DNA from 2 places in the Paenibacillus enshidis genome. Region 1 is predicted to be linked to the other one. Evidence: riboswitches for the same ligand, from Rfam matches in the RefSeq annotation. Region 1 holds a riboswitch; the other holds the start of a gene.

Region 1 (8,502 bases):
CTCCTGCGTCAGCAGTGGACTGATTTTCAGATAACGGTCCCTCTCAAGCGGCAGATCGACGGTCGAAATGACCAGGTCGTAATCCTCCTTGGGAATACGGGCCGCCTCGAACCACGAGGCCCGGTCCACAATCCTGATTTGCGGAAGCTCCTTCGCCAGCCGGGTGGCCAGCAGTCTGGAAGATCCGATTCCGCTGGTGCATACCACAATGGCACGCACCTCCCGCTGCAGCTGGCGCAGCCGCTCAATGGAAGCGCCGAAGTGCATGACCAGAAAACCCACTTCTTCATCAGGCACATTCAGCTCAATCATACCCGATACGGCCTCCTTGACCGCTTCGAACAGTTCGGCATAATCCTTGCGGATCTGCTGCAACAACGGATTGCGGATATCATTTCCTTCTTTCAGCCGTTTCATGACTGGCTCGACATGGGCAATCAGACCTTCACGCAGGAGGCGATCCTCTCCAAAATGCACACCTGCGTTTTCCTCCACCCGGCGGATCAGCTCATTCACAATTTCCAACAGCACCAGATCATCCAGCGGCAGCAGCCTTGTCGAGCGGTCCTCGGCGGAGCGGAACAGATGTCTGAAATATTTTTTCTCCTGCTCCGTAAAGTGAAGGGACAGCGCAACCGACAGTTCGGCGCAAATGCGCTCCACCATCGCGGCACGGACCTTATCCTCCTCTTCATGGGTCCCCAGGATCAGCTCCGATTCCGGCTGCTTGGCCACAAACCCCCGCCGGATGCGGGCGATGGCTACGGAAAGCTGAATCAGCAGCTCCATGTATTTGCTCTCCACCATGTTTTCCAGCCATTTTTCATTCGGCTGCCACAAGGCGTTCTCCACCGTCAGCATCACATCCCTGCCGATCAGTTCCATCAGTTTATCCATGGCATGGGATGAATGTCTGGACAAATCCCTTCCGAACAAATCGGATTCATCCAGATGCTCCAGCCCCAACTCGGAAATAGCCCGCCTGATGTCGGATTCCCTGCCTGTGATCCGCACACCGTAACCGCGCCTTCGCACAAGGGTAAGCCCGTGCTTCTCGATCCAGGACTGCAGCTCGTCAAGATCATGGCTGACAGTCGCGACCGTTACCTTTAAATCAGCCGCCAGCGACAGCAGCTTGATCGGCTCTCTGTCATCCAGCAGTATACATAAGCTGTAAATTTTTCTTTCTTCTGCTGAATACTCTACCGATTCCGAACGGAAAAGCTGCTGGCGAAGCTGGAAAAGCCGAGAGGGATCGGCATCCAAATGGATTCCGATCCCGGATTTTTTCTCCAGCTTGACCCCATTGGGCTCCAGCCATTTCTCCACCGCGCTCAGCTCGCGCAGAACGGTTCTCGTGCTGACATTGATGCGGGCGGCAATGTCGCCCGCAGTCACCTCTTTCGTCTGCTGCAGCAGGAATTCAAGAATTTCGCTTTGTCGTTTGGTAATATTCATGATACCCGTCCCTCCCGATTCGCCCTTGAACTGCCTGTGCCATTGACCTGAAAAAGCTTTGCCAAAAGGCAATTAAGATTTATTTTTTCAGACGTTCAACCAATTCCTCATATTCAGGGCTCTTCAGGAAGTTGTCGATGGAAATATGCTCCGCCTTCGGCGCAACCGTTTTGGCACGGTCAGTCAGCGTTTTCTGTGTAATAACGATGTCGGCGTCCTGCGGAATTTCGCTGATTGCCGTGTTCGTTACGACCACATCCACGCCGGCCTCCTTCATTTTCTTGCGGAGGATGGATGCGCCCATTGCGCTTGATCCCATACCCGCATCACAGGAGAATACGATTTTGTTGACATTTGTTTTCACATTGCTGGAAGCTATTGCTGCCGCACGATCCGCTTCACGGTTATCGGCAGCCACGGCTGCATTACCTGTTTTGCCTTGGTTCTTCATATCTTTCATGCGTTCAGACGCATCTTCCAGGTTATCATCTGTTTGCTTGCCTGTTTTCAGCAGAATCGCAGCAATGACGAAGGATACAACAGCTGCTACAACGACACCTGCCAGCATCGGCAGATAACCGCCTTTTGGCGTCATAAGGAAGTAAGCGAAAATACTTCCTGGCGAAGGAGCTGCTACCAGACCGGCGCCTGTAATCATAAATGTAAACGTACCTGCAACACCGCCTGCCATTGCGGCCAGGATCAAAATCGGTCTCATCAGAATGTACGGGAAGTAGATCTCATGAATACCGCCAAAAAAGTGGATGATCGCTGCACCTGGAGCGGAAGCTTTAGCCGTTCCGCGACCCAGGAAGCAATAAGCAAGCAGAATGCCAAGACCTGGACCAGGATTGGACTCCAGCATGAACAAAATCGATTTGCCCATCTGTGAGGCCTGCTCGGTTGCAAGTGGCGTCAAAATGCCGTGATTAATAGCATTGTTCAGGAACAATACTTTACCCGGCTCAATGAGCAGGTTAACGAGCGGCAGAAGTCCTGCATCCATCAAAAACTGTACACCAGCAGATAACACACTGCTGATCGCTTGAATAACTGGACCTATAATTGTATGCGCAAGCAGTGCAAGCGCCCCACCGATAATACCAGCGGAGAAGTTGTTGACCAGCATCTCAAAACCGGACTTTATTTTACCTTCAACCGCTTTGTCAAACTGTTTGATTACCCAGGCACCAAAGGGGCCTGCAGCCATTGCGCCGAGGAACATCGGAATGTCTGCACCGACAATGACACCGATGGTCATGATCGCGCCGACCACGCCACCACGCTGACCATGTACCATAGTACCACCCGTGTAACCAATAAGCAGCGGCAGCAGGTACGTAATCATTGGACCGACCAACGCTCCAAATGTTTCATTCGGGAACCAGCCTGTTGGAATAAAGAGGGCCGTGATTAACCCCCAGGCGATAAATGCGCCCATGTTTGGCATAACCATGCCGCTCAGGAAGCGTCCGAATTTTTGCACTCCAACGCGCAAGCCTCCGCCGCTTCCGGACTTAGCGTCCACTGAACTCATGTTAAAAACCTCCTCAATGTATTGAAACCTTAACAAGGATTCGTCAAAATTTGCTACTAAAACGAAGTAATTTGTCGCTTTTTGCGATTTTGTCAAACCCTTAGGTAAAAGGCCTCATATCCTTTTGCTTACCTTCATCCTAATTGAAAACGGTATCTCCATCAATAAAATGAAAATGCAGTTTCGTCATCAACGTTGATGACAGAATTTAAATTTAAGATTTTCAGGGGAATTTGACCCTTATGCCAATCGCAATTCCTCACACGACCAAAGTCGCATGTCTCCTGCGCGGTTATGAATATAGCCTAACCTTAATATAAACTAAGTTCCCCTGTATTAACCGTAATTCCCCTGAACATAATGTCTTTGCTCCAAATTTTTCGGATAAACGACAAAAAAGCATGACTGCTGTATCCCTCATGTAGGTATCAGGCTGCCATGCTTATAAAACATGCTTGCAAAAACGAATATACGCTTGTATATACTTTATGCGATTTTCTTGAAAAAAGTAATAAATAGGACAAATGCCCTATTTTTGAGTGAATGTTTCATTAAGCTTCTTCCACAAGACGACTGTACGCCTCTGCGCTCAGCAGCTTGCTCACCGCGTCATTAACATCGCCATTCACCCGGATTTCAAGCATCCAGCCATCCTCGTACGGAGAGCTGTTGACCAGTTCCGGCGAGTCCTGCAGCGACTCGTTCACTTTAATTACGGTGCCGCTTAACGGCGCATACAGGTCAGATACGGTTTTTACCGACTCGATCGTGCCTACGCTTGCACCGGCTTCCAGAGATGTTCCCTCCCCTGGCAGCTCGACAAAGACAATGTCGCCAAGCTGATGCTGCGCGAAATCGGATATGCCGACAAGCAGGGTACCTTCATCCGTAATTTTTACCCACTCATGCTCTTCGCTGTACAAATAGTTTTCTTTAACTTCGCTCATGTATACCGCTCCATTTCCACTGGAATTTCACACCATAAAACATTTCATTGTTCCCTTAAACTGTTCTTTGCAACTTCTCGTTTTCAACGTAAGATTAAGCCAAGCAAGATTTAAATGTCAATATAGCTTACAGAAAACCGCGTATTTTTTTCCGGATAGAAGCACTTTAGGAAGGGTAATGGCTTACATTTTGTAATCAGTCCTAAAAATATGACAAATTTATTGACATATGTCCGGTGATCGCGTATTAATGGTTATAGATTGAATAGCGGATGAACGTATAGGGAGAGATTACCGACATTCCGGGAAAAATGATGCGCCAAGGCGGCATCTGAACAGGCCCGAGCGGGGCGGCAGCATGGAGGGTGAGCCAGACCCGTGCTTGCTTTGCACCCGCGGAATCAGCAGGTAACGCCGAAGGAGTAAGCCGACGAGCGGTGAATCTCTCAGGCAAAAGGACCTTTACCGGACGCGACTCTGGAGAGAATCCGCGGCAGCGGGTCACCCAAGGGGAAACCTGTAATCATGCAGGGCAACTCTCAGGTATCAAGGACAGAGCTGAAGAATGGCAGGGCTGGGCAGCCATGCACCGTTCTTTGGCCTGTCCTTTTTTTGCTTTTTCATAAGCTATGCCAACTCTTTTGCGAGGTGAATTGTATTGACTGCATTGAAAAGAACACCGCTGTACCCGCTGTATGCCGGATATTCCGGCGTGCGCTGCATTGATTTTGGCGGCTGGGAGCTGCCTGTCCAGTTCAGCGGCATCCAAAAGGAGCACGAGGCCGTACGGGAACGTGCCGGACTGTTCGATGTCTCCCATATGGGAGAATTCAACGTTACAGGCACGGGAGCCGAAAGCTTTTTGCAGCGCGTAACGACCAACGATGTTTCCAAACTTGAAGACGGGCAGGCCCAGTATACGCTGATGTGTTATCCGGATGGAGGAGTCGTGGACGACCTGCTTGTTTACAAACGCAGTGTTGATTCCTATATGCTCGTCGTGAATGCCTCTAATATCGCAAAGGATTGGGAGTGGCTTCAGCAGCATAAACCGGATGATGCGCAAATGGAGAATATATCGGATCAAACTGCGCTGCTCGCCCTTCAAGGTCCTGCAGCAGCAGAGATCCTTTCCGTAGCCGTAGATAGCAATGTCGCTTCGCTCGGCTCCTTCCGCTTTATTGAACACGCCGGCTTATTCGGCGCATCCGCGCTTGTATCCCGCACAGGATATACAGGTGAAGACGGCTTCGAGATCTACTGCCGTGCTGAGGATGCCCCGCTGATTTGGCAGGGGCTGATGAAAGCGGGAGAAGCTCACGCGCTGGTGCCCACCGGGCTGGGTGCACGGGATACGCTGCGCTTTGAAGCAAAACTGCCGCTGTACGGTCAGGAGCTGTCTGCGACGATTTCCCCGCTGGAGGCGGGACTCAGCTTTTTCGTCAAGCTGGATAAAGGGCCGTTTATCGGACAGGAAGCGCTGCTTGCGCAAAAGGAGCAAGGGACTCCTCGCAAGCTCGTCGGTCTGGAAATGCTGGACCGCGGCATTCCACGTTCACATTACCCGGTATTCTTAGAATCAGAGCAGATTGGCGAAGTGACGACAGGCACACAGTCCCCTACTCTGAAGCGGAATCTGGGGCTTGCGCTGATTGACAGCCGTTTTGCCCAGCTTGGCACACAGGTTGAGGTGGAAATCCGGGGCAAACGCCTCAAAGCTGAGGTAGTCAAGGCACCATTCTACAAACGCACAAAATAGAGATAATCGGAACAGACCGGATATTGAGAGGAGCGCAGTCATGAATCAGCACAGATACTTACCGATGACCGAGCAGGATCGCGCCGAGATGCTTCGTACCGTCGGCGCCGACAGCATGGAGGACCTGTTCAAGGATATTCCCGAAAAAATTCGTTTCCAAGGTGAGCTTCCCGTTTCTTCCAGGCTGGATGAGCGGGCTCTGACCCGTCATATGTCGGCACTGGCCGGCAGAAATGCCAGCAGCGAGACCCACGCCAGCTTTTTGGGCGCAGGCATCTATGATCACCATATTCCGTCCGTGATCAATCATGTCATTTCCCGCTCGGAATTTTACACCGCCTACACCCCTTATCAGCCGGAAGTCAGCCAGGGCGAGCTGCAGGCCATTTTTGAATTTCAATCTTATATATGTGAGCTTACCGGCATGGCAGTAGCCAATGCCAGTATGTATGACGGCGCAACCGCGCTGGCCGAAGCAGGCAATCTGGCGGCAGCCGCCACGCGCCGCAAACGAATCGTCGTATCCCGCTCCGTTCATCCGGAGGCGCGTCAAGTGCTGAATACTTACGCACATGGCCTTAACCTGGAAATTGTGGAAGTGGGCTGCAAAAACGGCGTGACCGATCTTGAAGCGCTCACGGCAGCGGTAACAGAGGACACCGCCGCCGTGCTCGTGCAGAACCCCAATTTCTTCGGTTCTATTGAAAATATTAGGCCAATGGCCGATTTAATTCATGCACAGAAGGGTCTGCTAGTGGTCAGTTCCAATCCGCTCTCGCTCGGGCTGCTTGAAGCGCCGGGCAAGCTGGGGGCCGATATCGTCGTCGGTGACGCGCAGCCGCTTGGCATCTCCTCTTCGCTCGGCGGACCAACCTGCGGTTATTTCGCCGTATCCCAGGAACATATGCGCCGCATTCCGGGAAGAATCGTCGGCCAAACGAAGGACCGCAACGGCAAACGCGGCTTTGTCCTTACCCTGCAGGCACGCGAGCAGCATATCCGCCGCGAAAAAGCGACGTCAAATATTTGCTCCAACCAGGCGCTGCTTGCACTCTCCGCGTCCGTCTATATGTCCGTCATGGGCAGAAGCGGCATGGTCGAGGTGGCTGAGTTGAATCTGCATAAAAGCCGGTACGCCCTTGAACGTCTCACATCCCTGCCTGGAATAAAGACGGCGTTTACTTCCCCGACATTTAATGAGTTCGTGCTCATCCTGCCGGGGGATACAGATATGCAGACCTTGCAATCACGTCTGCTGGATGCCGGTTTTATCGGCGGCTACGATCTGGGCAGAGATTACGAAGAATACAAAAACCACATGCTGATCGCCGTAACGGAGCAAAGAACCAAAGAAGAGATTGACCAATTCGCATCGGTGCTGGAGGAATTGCTATGACTCAATCCGAACAAGATATGCCGCTGATTTTTGAACTGAGCCGTCCGGGCCGGGTTGCGTATTCACTGCCCGCATGCGACGTACCGCGCCGTCCTGCTGACGAGCTCATTCCTTCCGAGCTGCTGCGCAGCGAACCTGCGGCGCTGCCGGAAGTCTATGAGGTTGACGTCATCCGTCATTATACCGAGCTGTCCCGCCGCAACTTCGGGGTGGATAACGGTTTTTATCCGCTTGGCTCCTGTACGATGAAATACAACCCGAAGGTAAACGAAGATGTTGCCCGTTATTCCGGACTGGCGAAAATCCATCCTTACCAGCCGGAAGAAAGCATTCAGGGCGCACTTGAGCTGTTGCACACATTGCAAAACGATTTAGCCGGGCTTACAGGCATGGATGCCGTCACGCTGCAGCCTGCTGCCGGAGCTCACGGAGAGTGGACCGGCCTGATGATGATCCGCGCTTATCATGAAAGTCGCGGCGAGCGCCGCAGCAAAGTGATTGTGCCCGATTCCTCGCACGGAACGAATCCGGCGAGCGCCACGGTTGCCGGATTCGAGACGGTCACGATTCCATCAACCGCCAAGGGACTTGTTGACCTGGACGCTCTGCGCGCCGCCGTTGGCAGCGACACCGCCGCTCTTATGCTGACAAATCCGAATACTCTTGGACTGTTCGAAGAGCAAATCACGGAGATTGCGGAGATTGTGCATGAAGCCGGCGGACTGCTCTATTACGACGGAGCCAACTCCAACGCCATTATGGGCATTACCCGTCCGGGGGACATGGGCTTTGATGTCGTGCATTTGAATCTGCACAAAACGATGAGCACCCCGCACGGTGGTGGCGGCCCGGGAGCCGGCCCGGTCGGCGTCAAAAAGCTGCTCATTCCGTTTCTGCCAAAACCGCTTGTCGTCAAAAACGAGGACGGAACATACAACTGGGATACAGAGCAGGCTGATTCCATCGGCCGTGTCAAAGCATACTACGGCAACTTCGGCATTCTCGTCCGCGCTTATGCGTATATCCGCACCTACGGGCCAGAAGGCCTGCGTGCCGTATCAGAAGACGCTGTGCTGAATGCCAATTATATGATGCACCGGCTGGCACCTTACTACGAGATTCCGTATCCGGGTGTCTGCAAGCATGAATTTGTCATGTCCGGCCGTGGCCTGAAAAAATACGGCGTCCGCACCCTCGATGTCGCCAAACGACTGCTCGATTTCGGCTACCACCCGCCGACCGTATACTTCCCGCTGAACGTGGAGGAATGCATCATGATTGAGCCGACCGAAACGGAAAGCAAGGAAACGCTGGACGGCTTTATCGATACGATGATCCGCATTGCCAAGGAGGCGGAGGAGAACCCCGAGCTGGTGCTGAACGCCCCTTATACCACAACGGTCAC
Region 2 (8,502 bases), on a different contig from region 1:
TTCCATATCTTAATCATATCTTAATCCTGTGTTATCTTTCTTCACAAAAAATCTTGAAATTCCCATAATCTCATTGTATCATTAATTATCTATCTTTATCGTGTTCTATTAGCTTACATAACAAAAATGTGTTAATTTTACAATTACAATGTTAAAATGGAGGCATAGACACTAGCTACTGGCTACTGGCTACTGAACCTAGAGCTTAAGCACAGACAAAGGGGGGCTCGTTCTGATTCAGTTTCGGAACGTCAACAAACATTACGGCAGCTTTCAAGTTCTGAAAGACATCAACCTGACGATTGAAGAAGGCCAGGTCGTTGTGATTATCGGCCCTTCCGGCTCCGGCAAGAGTACGCTGCTTCGCTGTATGAACCGTCTGGAGGCGATTTCCAGCGGGGAGCTGATCGTCAACGGTGTGGAGCTTCATGACAAGAAAGTGGACATCAACAAGTTCCGCCGCAACATCGGTATGGTTTTCCAGCACTTTAACCTTTATCCTCATAAGCGGGTCATTGACAACATCGTGCTTGCTCCGACGAAGGTTCTCGGTGTGACCAAATCGGAAGCCGCCGCGACAGCCATGACTTATCTTAAGCGGGTCGGCATTGAAGACAAGGCACAGAGCTATCCTTCACAGCTATCCGGAGGACAGCAGCAGCGTGTCGCCATCGCACGAGGGCTAGCCATGAAGCCCCAGGTCATGCTGTTTGATGAGCCGACGTCGGCACTCGACCCCGAGACGATTGGTGAAGTGCTTGATGTGATGCGTTCTCTTGCCCATGATGGTATGACGATGGTGATTGTCACCCATGAGATGGGCTTTGCCCGCGAGGTTGCCGACAGGGTCATTTTTATGGACCAGGGTCAGATTCTGGAAGACAGCACGCCGGCCGAGTTTTTTGCCGAGCCGCGTGAAGAACGTGCACGCACGTTCCTTAGCCGTTTGATCAACCACTAAATATAAAGATTTGAAAGGGGTTCAATCTTATGAAAAAAGGTTTGAAATGGAATGCGCTTTTGCTGCTCGTCCTCTCTTTCGCTCTCGTTCTTGCCGCATGCGGCAACAATGCTTCATCCGGCACAAACACCGGCTCTTCCGGTGAATCCGGCGGCAAAGCGCAAAGCGCGCTGGATGCCATCAAGGAACGCGGCAAGCTCGTTGTCGGCGTAAAGAGCGACACCAAGCTATTCGGTCTGAAAAACACCGGCACCGGTGAAATCGAAGGCTTCGACGTGGATATCGCAAAAGCGATCGCAAAGCACATTTTGGGTGACGAATCCAAGATTGAATTGAAAGAAGTAACCTCCAAGACCCGCATTCCCCTCCTGCAAAACGGCGAAATCGACATGATCGTCGCAACGATGACGATTACGGAAGAACGCAAGCAGCAGGTTGACTTCAGCAACGTATATTTTGAAGCAGGCCAGTCCCTGCTCGTTCCGAAGGGAAGCCCGATTACTGGCGTAGATTCTTTGACCAAAGGCACAACCGTGCTCGCCGTTAAAGGCTCCACCTCCGTAAAAAATATCAGGGAAAAGGCTCCGGAAGCCGAAGTGCTTGAATTTGAAAACTACCAGGATGCATTCAACGCGCTGAAAGCCAATAAAGGCGACACCCTGACAACAGACAACGCCATTCTGCTCGGAATGCAGCAGCAGGACCCGAACTTCGAGCTGGTGGGCGGCAACTTCACGGACGAACCCTACGGCATCGCAGTGAAGAAAGGCTCCAGCGATCTGCAGCAGGCGGTCAACGATACGCTGGCTGACCTGAAGTCAAGCGGTGAATATGACAAACTGTATGAGCAATGGCTTGGCGTTAAACCTGAATAAAAGAATGGCGGAAGGAGCCGCAGCAGCGTGCTCCTTCTTTCTTGCCATCGGTTAACGGAGGTGTGATCCGACATGCTAACTTTTGACATGAATATCCTGTTCAATTATTGGAACCTGTACATGGAAGGCTTCCTGAACACGATCAAGGCCAGCCTGATTGCGCTTGCGGCAAGCTTTCTGCTCGGCGCCCTGATTGCCGTTTTCCGGATAGCACCCTTCAAACCGCTGAATTGGCTTGGTGCCGTTTATGTGGAAATATTTCGCAATATCCCGTTACTGATTACGGTCTATCTGTTTTATTACGGTCTGGGTCCCCTGGGCATCAACCTTGACGGTTTTAAATCAGGTACCATCGGATTAAGTATTTACACCGCCGCTTATATTGCGGAAGCCTTGCGTGCCGGTATTCAGACGGTGCCCAAAGGCCAGATGGAAGCCGGCCGCTCGTCCGGCTTGACGTACAATCAGACGATGATCCATATCATTCTCCCGCAGGCCATCAAGATCGCGCTGCCGGCCATCGGCAATCAGTTCATTAACCTGTTCAAGAACTCATCCATTCTCGCTGTCGTGGCCGCTGCGGATTTGATGCTGATGTCCGACCGGATCAATTCGGAGACATTTTTGCCTGTCAGCGTTTATGCATTCACCGCTTTATTATATCTGGTCGTCACCCTTCCGCTCAGCTTTGTCATGCTGTACATGGAAAAACGGCTGGCCAAAACAACTTAAGGAGGGATGCCTGTTATGGATTTTGCTGGATTATTTTCCGGGCCTAACGTCAAATTTATACTGCAGGGCTTCCTCCTTACGTTGGAAGTCGGCATCTGGTCCATTGCCATCAGCACAATCGTGGGTATTATCTTCGGGATTCTGCGTTATACTCGAATCCCCGTGATCTCGCAGGCGGCTGCCACCCTTATTGACCTGATCCGCAACCTGCCGCTTCTGCTCATCATTTATTTCCTGTTCCTCGTCCTCAAGCCGCTCGGATTTGATGTTGAATTGAAATGGTGTGCCATCATCGGCTTGTCCATTTTCGAAGGCGCCATGATTGCCGAAGTGGTGCGCAGCGGCCTGAAATCGGTCGATAAGGGGCAGATTGAAGCTGCAAGGTCGTCCGGACTGAATTACACCCAGACCTTGTGGCACATCATTCTCCCGCAGGGCCTGCGGCGCATGATACCTCCGCTGGTCAGCCAGTACATTTCATTGATGAAGGATACTTCGCTGGCAGTCATCATCTCGCTGCCTGAGCTGACGCACAGCGCACAAATTGCCGGTGCCCAGAATCAGTCATTCGTTATTCCGGCCCTGCTGTTTGCGGCGTTCCTGTACTTTGCTGTAAACTATAGCATGTCGCTGATTGCCAGGAAGCTGGAAGTGCGGACCCACTGAGCAGCCATGGGCCAGTGAGCATTGACACGCTGACGGCCATCCTTTACTCTTAATTTAAATCATTGAACTGAATACCGCCGCGGATGAAGCTGACGGGAGAGACCTGATCCACAGGAGGATACAGGGCACCGAAGGAGCAAGCTGCACGGCACCCGGCCGGCAGTTAATCTCTCAGGTACATGTACCGCCAGCCGACGCAGCTCTGGAGAGAGCATTTTTGAAGCCACCCAAGGGGTAAGACGGGCCAGTGCCCGTCGGAAACTCTCAGGTACAAAGGACAGAGACAAGGGACTATTCCTTGTCCTGTCCTTTTTTTGTGCTTACATATTACGTAAGTAAATGAATACTGCACCATATCAGGAGGAATGGATATGCGCTTCAAGGATGTGTTCTCCATCATAGGACCGGCCATGACGGGCCCGTCAAGCTCGCATACCGCCGGTGCCGTTCGTCTTGGCCGCATGGCCCGGCACTGGCTTGGCGGAGTGCCTGAGCAGGCCAAAATGACGCTGTACGGCTCTTTTGCGGATACTTACAAAGGGCATGGCACGGATCTGGCCCTGCTGAGCGGTTTGCTTGATTATGATACCGATGATGCCCGCATTCCCGATGCCGAGCAGTGGGCGGAGCAGGCCGAGATGACATTTGAGTTTGTTGCCAGCAGCCTCCCCGCTCCTCATCCCAATACTGTCCGGTTTGAACTGCAGCGCGGCGGCGAAAAGCGCACGCTGCTCGGTTCGTCCATTGGCGGGGGAAATATAAATGTGCAGCAGCTCAATGAGTTCCGTGTCAATTTGACGGGCGAGCTCCCGGCATTGATCCTGCTTCATTCCGACAAGCCTGGCATGCTCGGGGCTGTAACCTCCGGGCTCGGGGCTGCCAGCGTCAATATCGCTTATATGCATGTGGACCGCAAAGGGCGGGACGGCGAGGCTTTAACCGCAATTGAGACGGACAGCGCTGTCCCTGAACAGGTCATCACACAGCTACAGTCATTAGCCCATATGTACGAAGTAAGAAGGATCGATATCCGCAACAAAAACAGGCGGCTGCCATAAATGCCAATAAAGGAGCAAAATAAGCGATGCGTTTCAGTCATCTTCACGAAATCAACGAGATCTGCCGGCAAGAGTCCAAGGCCATCAGCACTTTAATGATCGAAGAACAATCCCGGGAGACGGACACGCCTGCCCAGGACGTGATCAGCCAGATGGCCGACTATTACGAGGTGATGAAGGAAGCCGTGCGCCGCGGCCAGACGGAGGATACCGTATCACGCAGTGGCTTAACGGGCGGAGACGGCAAACGGGTGGCGGATTATCTCCGGTCGGGTGAAACCTGCTCAGGGGAAGCCTCTGCCCTCGCCATGGCCTATGCCCTTTCCGTCTCAGAGGTGAACGCCTCCATGGGGCGAATTGTCGCTACACCTACGGCCGGCTCCTGCGGTGTCATTCCAGGGGTGTTCATCAGCGCCCAGGAGCGATTCGGATGGCCGGATGAGCACATGGTTCGCGGCCTCTTCACGGCGGGAGCCATCGGTTACGTGATCGCCAACAATTCATTTATTTCCGGCGCCGAAGGAGGCTGCCAGGCCGAGATCGGCTCCGCCATTGGCATGGCCGCAGGCGCCATGGTCGAGCTGCGCGGCGGCACCCCGGAGCAGGCGGTTCATGCGGTCGGCCTTGCCTTGAAAAATACGCTGGGCCTCATCTGCGATCCTGTAGCCGGTCTCGTCGAAATCCCCTGTATCGTCCGCAACGGGCTCGGGGCGGTTACGGCTCTGGCTGCGGCTGATATGGCACTGGCAGGCGTACGCAGCGCCATTCCATCGGATGAAGTCATTGATGTCATGCTGGAAGTCGGCAGCGCCATGCCTGTCAAGCACCGGGAGACCGCCAAAGGCGGCCTTGCCCAGACCCCGACGGGCCGGCGGATGACAGAATCGCTGGCCGGCAGCCGCAAGGCAGAGCCAGGGGATAAGCGTTAGTTTCGTTCTCTGATTCAGCAACGTTTAGCAACGTACAACGCCCGCCATCGTGCAATATAACGGAAAAAGGCCGCTCCCGTTTCACCGGGAGCGGCCTTTCTGCTCATAAACCCATTATTTTTCTGTTACATTGACAACAACCTTGGCTGTCTTGCCGGCAAACTTCAGCGTGATGTTGGTTTTCCCTTTGCTGATGCCTTTAATCACTCCGTCTTTGGCTGTAGCCACCAGAATTCTGGAGGAGGTCCACACTCCTTTTTTCGTTACATCCCCCTCTGTGCCGTCCACATACGTAGCCGTTCCGGCCAGTTGCACCTGCTGGCCGACAGTAAGGTTCAACAATACCTCGCTGGTCTCAAGGTATTTCAGCGCATCCACCGTAACTGGCACTTTGACCGTTTTACCACCGTATTTTGCCGTAATACTGGTCTTGCCGTATCCGGTTGCCGTTACGGTGCCGCCCTTCACGGTGGCTACCTTGTAGCTGCCTGTTGTCCATTCGGCTTTGTCCGTTACGTCGATTGTCGAACCGTCGCTTAGCGTGGCTGTAACTTTAATATTATCCGTTTCACCCGTTTTCAGTGAAAGGGTAACTTCGGATGCTGATATTTTTGTGGCCGTGTCTACGTAAACCGTTATGGTTACCTTTTGACCGCCATATTTTGCTGTAATATTTGCTTTGCCTTTTTTATATGCGGTGACATTACCGTTCTTGACGGAAGCAATCGCCGCACTGCTTGAAGACCATTCCGCGTCTTTCGTTACATTTCTTGTATCGCCCTTCGAATTCGTTGCTGTGAGCGTAATCAGCTGGGGGTCGTCTCCAGCCGACATGACGATCAGAAATTTATCAGCCTCAAGCTCACTAGCAAGCCCTACTTCTACTTTAACGGTCGCTTTCAGACTTCCATAGGTAGCCGTTACAGTGGCTTCACCCTCGGCCATGCCTGTGATCAAGCCTGAAGAATCAACTGTCGCAGCTTTAGCGCTGCTTGTGGTCCATTCCGCTTCATTGGTCACATCTTCCGTTGTTCCATCTTTATAAGTTACCGTGAGCTGTTGCTGGTACGTATCATCAATATCGAGAACGAGTGATTTGGATTTCACTTCCAGCTTCGCAGGTTCGCCAACTGTGACGGTAACTGTGGCTGTTTTGCCGTTGTAGGTTGCGGTAATGATCGCAGTTCCTTTTTTGTAAGCCGTCAGCTTGCCTTGGTTCACATATACAATACTGTCATTATCGGATGTCCAGGTTGTACTATCGGTTACAATTTCCGTCGATCCGTCTGTATAAGTTACCTTGGCTGTCAATTGAACCGCCTGCCCGTTCTCGGACATGGAAATTTTCGAGCTGCCGATGTCCAAATGGGATGCTGTCTCCACATTGACGGTGATGGTAGCCGTTTTACCGCCATATGTCGCTGTAATCTTGGCGGTCCCGGAGCTATATGCCGTAATCAGTCCACCGTCGGACACAGAGGCAACCGCTTCGTTGCTCGATGTCCAGGTGGCCTGGCTTGTAACATCGGTTTCGTTTTCATCCTTCAATACAGGCTGGTGGGTGCCTTTGACAGCCAGATAGACTTCGGACTTGTCCACGCTCAGCGTGTTGACTTGGCCCACCTTTACAGGCAGGGTTGCCGTCTGTGTGCCATAGCTTGCAGTAATTGTCGTCGTCCCTGCACTATACCCGATCACGAAGCCGTCTTTCACATCTGCTACGGACGGGCTGCTGGACAAGTAAGAAGCGCTTGCTGTCACATTTTTACGGGTACCGTCCGCAAATGTCGCGGTCAGCTCCAGCTGCTGCTTCCCGCCAACGGAATCAAGAATGGCCTGGCTCTGACTAAAGTCAAGATAGCGGGCAACCTCCACACTTACCTTGACCGTTGCCGTTTTATCGCCATATTTGGCAGTGATCGTGGCTAATCCTGCTTTGTTGGCTGTGACCTTGCCCTTATACACGCTGGCAATGCTCTCATCACTCGATGTCCACTGAGCGTCAGCGGTAACATCCTTGGCCGCGGCCTCAGGATAAGATGCGGTCAATTTAAGCTGCTTCTCTCCGCCAATCCCGAGGAACAGATCCTCATTGTCTACGGTCAGCTTGCTTGTTTTCTCGACCGTTACGTTGATGGTGGCTGTCTTTGTTCCGTACTCGGCTGTAATGACTGCGGTCCCCTGTTTATAAGGTGTAATGCTGCCTTTCAGCACATCGGCCACCGCTTCATCACTGGAGGACCACTCGGCAGCGGCCGTTACGTCCTCGGTTGTTCCGTCAGGAAAAGTAGCAGTCAACGTAACTGTCTCCGGACCCTCGCTAAGCAAAAGGGAGACATCCGTGGTGCTTGGCGTAATGCGCTTCACCACATCCACAGTTACCTCTACCGAAACGGTCTGCTTGCCGTATACGCCGGTAATGGTTGCCTTACCGGCCCCAATACCGGTCACTGCGCCATTCACGACCGTAGCGACAGCGGCGTTGCTGGATGTCCATTCCGCCTGATTAGCCACCTTATTGTCTGTCGTATTATCACTGTAAGTGGCTGTAAGTGCAATTTGTTCAGATGCTCCCTTGCGAATATTCAGGCTCGTTACATCTGCGGTCAAAGCTTTTACGTTCTTGGTGACTGTAATGGAAGCCGATTGGGAAAATGCTTTGCCGTCCCCGTCCTTGAAAATGGCAACGATCGTTGCCGTTCCTACCGACTTCGCGGTAACTGTACCGTTATATACGGAAGCAATGGAAGTGTCGTCACTTGTCCAATCAGCATTAATCGTTACGTCCGAGGTTTTGGCATCGCTATATACGGCTGTAGCGTTCAGCTTTAACGTCTCGCCAACCATCAGCTGGGCGCTGTTCGCTGAGAGAACAATTTTCGAAACAGTTGTACTTGCAGCCCATGCCGGTGCGGCACCAACGATCAACAGCAGGAAGGTCAGCATGATCGCGAGCGGTTTGGTCAAACGGTTCCTCAAATGATTTACCTCCGATATATGTTTATTCTTTAAACTTCATAAGTTCATATATCGGTAGATGCTGGGAAGAAATTAAGATACTTTAGTCCTATTTTGACTTCAATTATGGCATAAATGAACTCATTCAAGACTTAGCCGAAATCACCCGCCTGCTTTCATACCCAATCTGTATTCCGTCGGAGTCATGCCGCACTTGCGGCGAAACACCTGTGTAAAATGCCTGACATCATGATATCCGATCCGGTCGGCAATGTCGGCCAGCTTCAGCTGGGGATCAAGCAGCAGCTTTTTGGCCTGCTCCA

The links. A riboswitch is a leader RNA that binds a small molecule or an ion and turns the genes downstream of it on or off. The one in region 1 is predicted to bind glycine.
Region 2: it holds a riboswitch for glycine, as region 1 does, so the genes downstream of both, sdaAB (L-serine ammonia-lyase, iron-sulfur-dependent subunit beta) here and gcvT (glycine cleavage system aminomethyltransferase GcvT) in region 1, are expected to answer to the same signal.

The regions. Positions count from the first base shown of each region.
Region 1 is NZ_JBHHMI010000012.1:76,624-85,125, reverse strand. It holds gene ACE41H_RS15040 (BglG family transcription antiterminator) at 1-1,458, opposite strand, end outside; gene ACE41H_RS15035 (PTS mannitol transporter subunit IIBC) at 1,538-2,995, opposite strand; gene gcvH (glycine cleavage system protein GcvH) at 3,547-3,942, opposite strand; glycine riboswitch at 4,295-4,414, shown strand; glycine riboswitch at 4,415-4,508, shown strand; gene gcvT (glycine cleavage system aminomethyltransferase GcvT) at 4,601-5,701, shown strand; gene gcvPA (aminomethyl-transferring glycine dehydrogenase subunit GcvPA) at 5,742-7,097, shown strand; gene gcvPB (aminomethyl-transferring glycine dehydrogenase subunit GcvPB) at 7,094-8,502, shown strand, end outside.
Region 2 is NZ_JBHHMI010000021.1:46,958-55,459, forward strand. It holds gene ACE41H_RS19225 (amino acid ABC transporter ATP-binding protein) at 233-961, shown strand; gene ACE41H_RS19230 (ABC transporter substrate-binding protein) at 991-1,836, shown strand; gene ACE41H_RS19235 (amino acid ABC transporter permease) at 1,909-2,568, shown strand; gene ACE41H_RS19240 (amino acid ABC transporter permease) at 2,584-3,234, shown strand; glycine riboswitch at 3,318-3,431, shown strand; glycine riboswitch at 3,435-3,517, shown strand; gene sdaAB (L-serine ammonia-lyase, iron-sulfur-dependent subunit beta) at 3,606-4,292, shown strand; gene sdaAA (L-serine ammonia-lyase, iron-sulfur-dependent, subunit alpha) at 4,319-5,221, shown strand; gene ACE41H_RS19255 (Ig-like domain-containing protein) at 5,336-8,200, opposite strand; gene ACE41H_RS19260 (response regulator) at 8,342-8,502, opposite strand, start outside.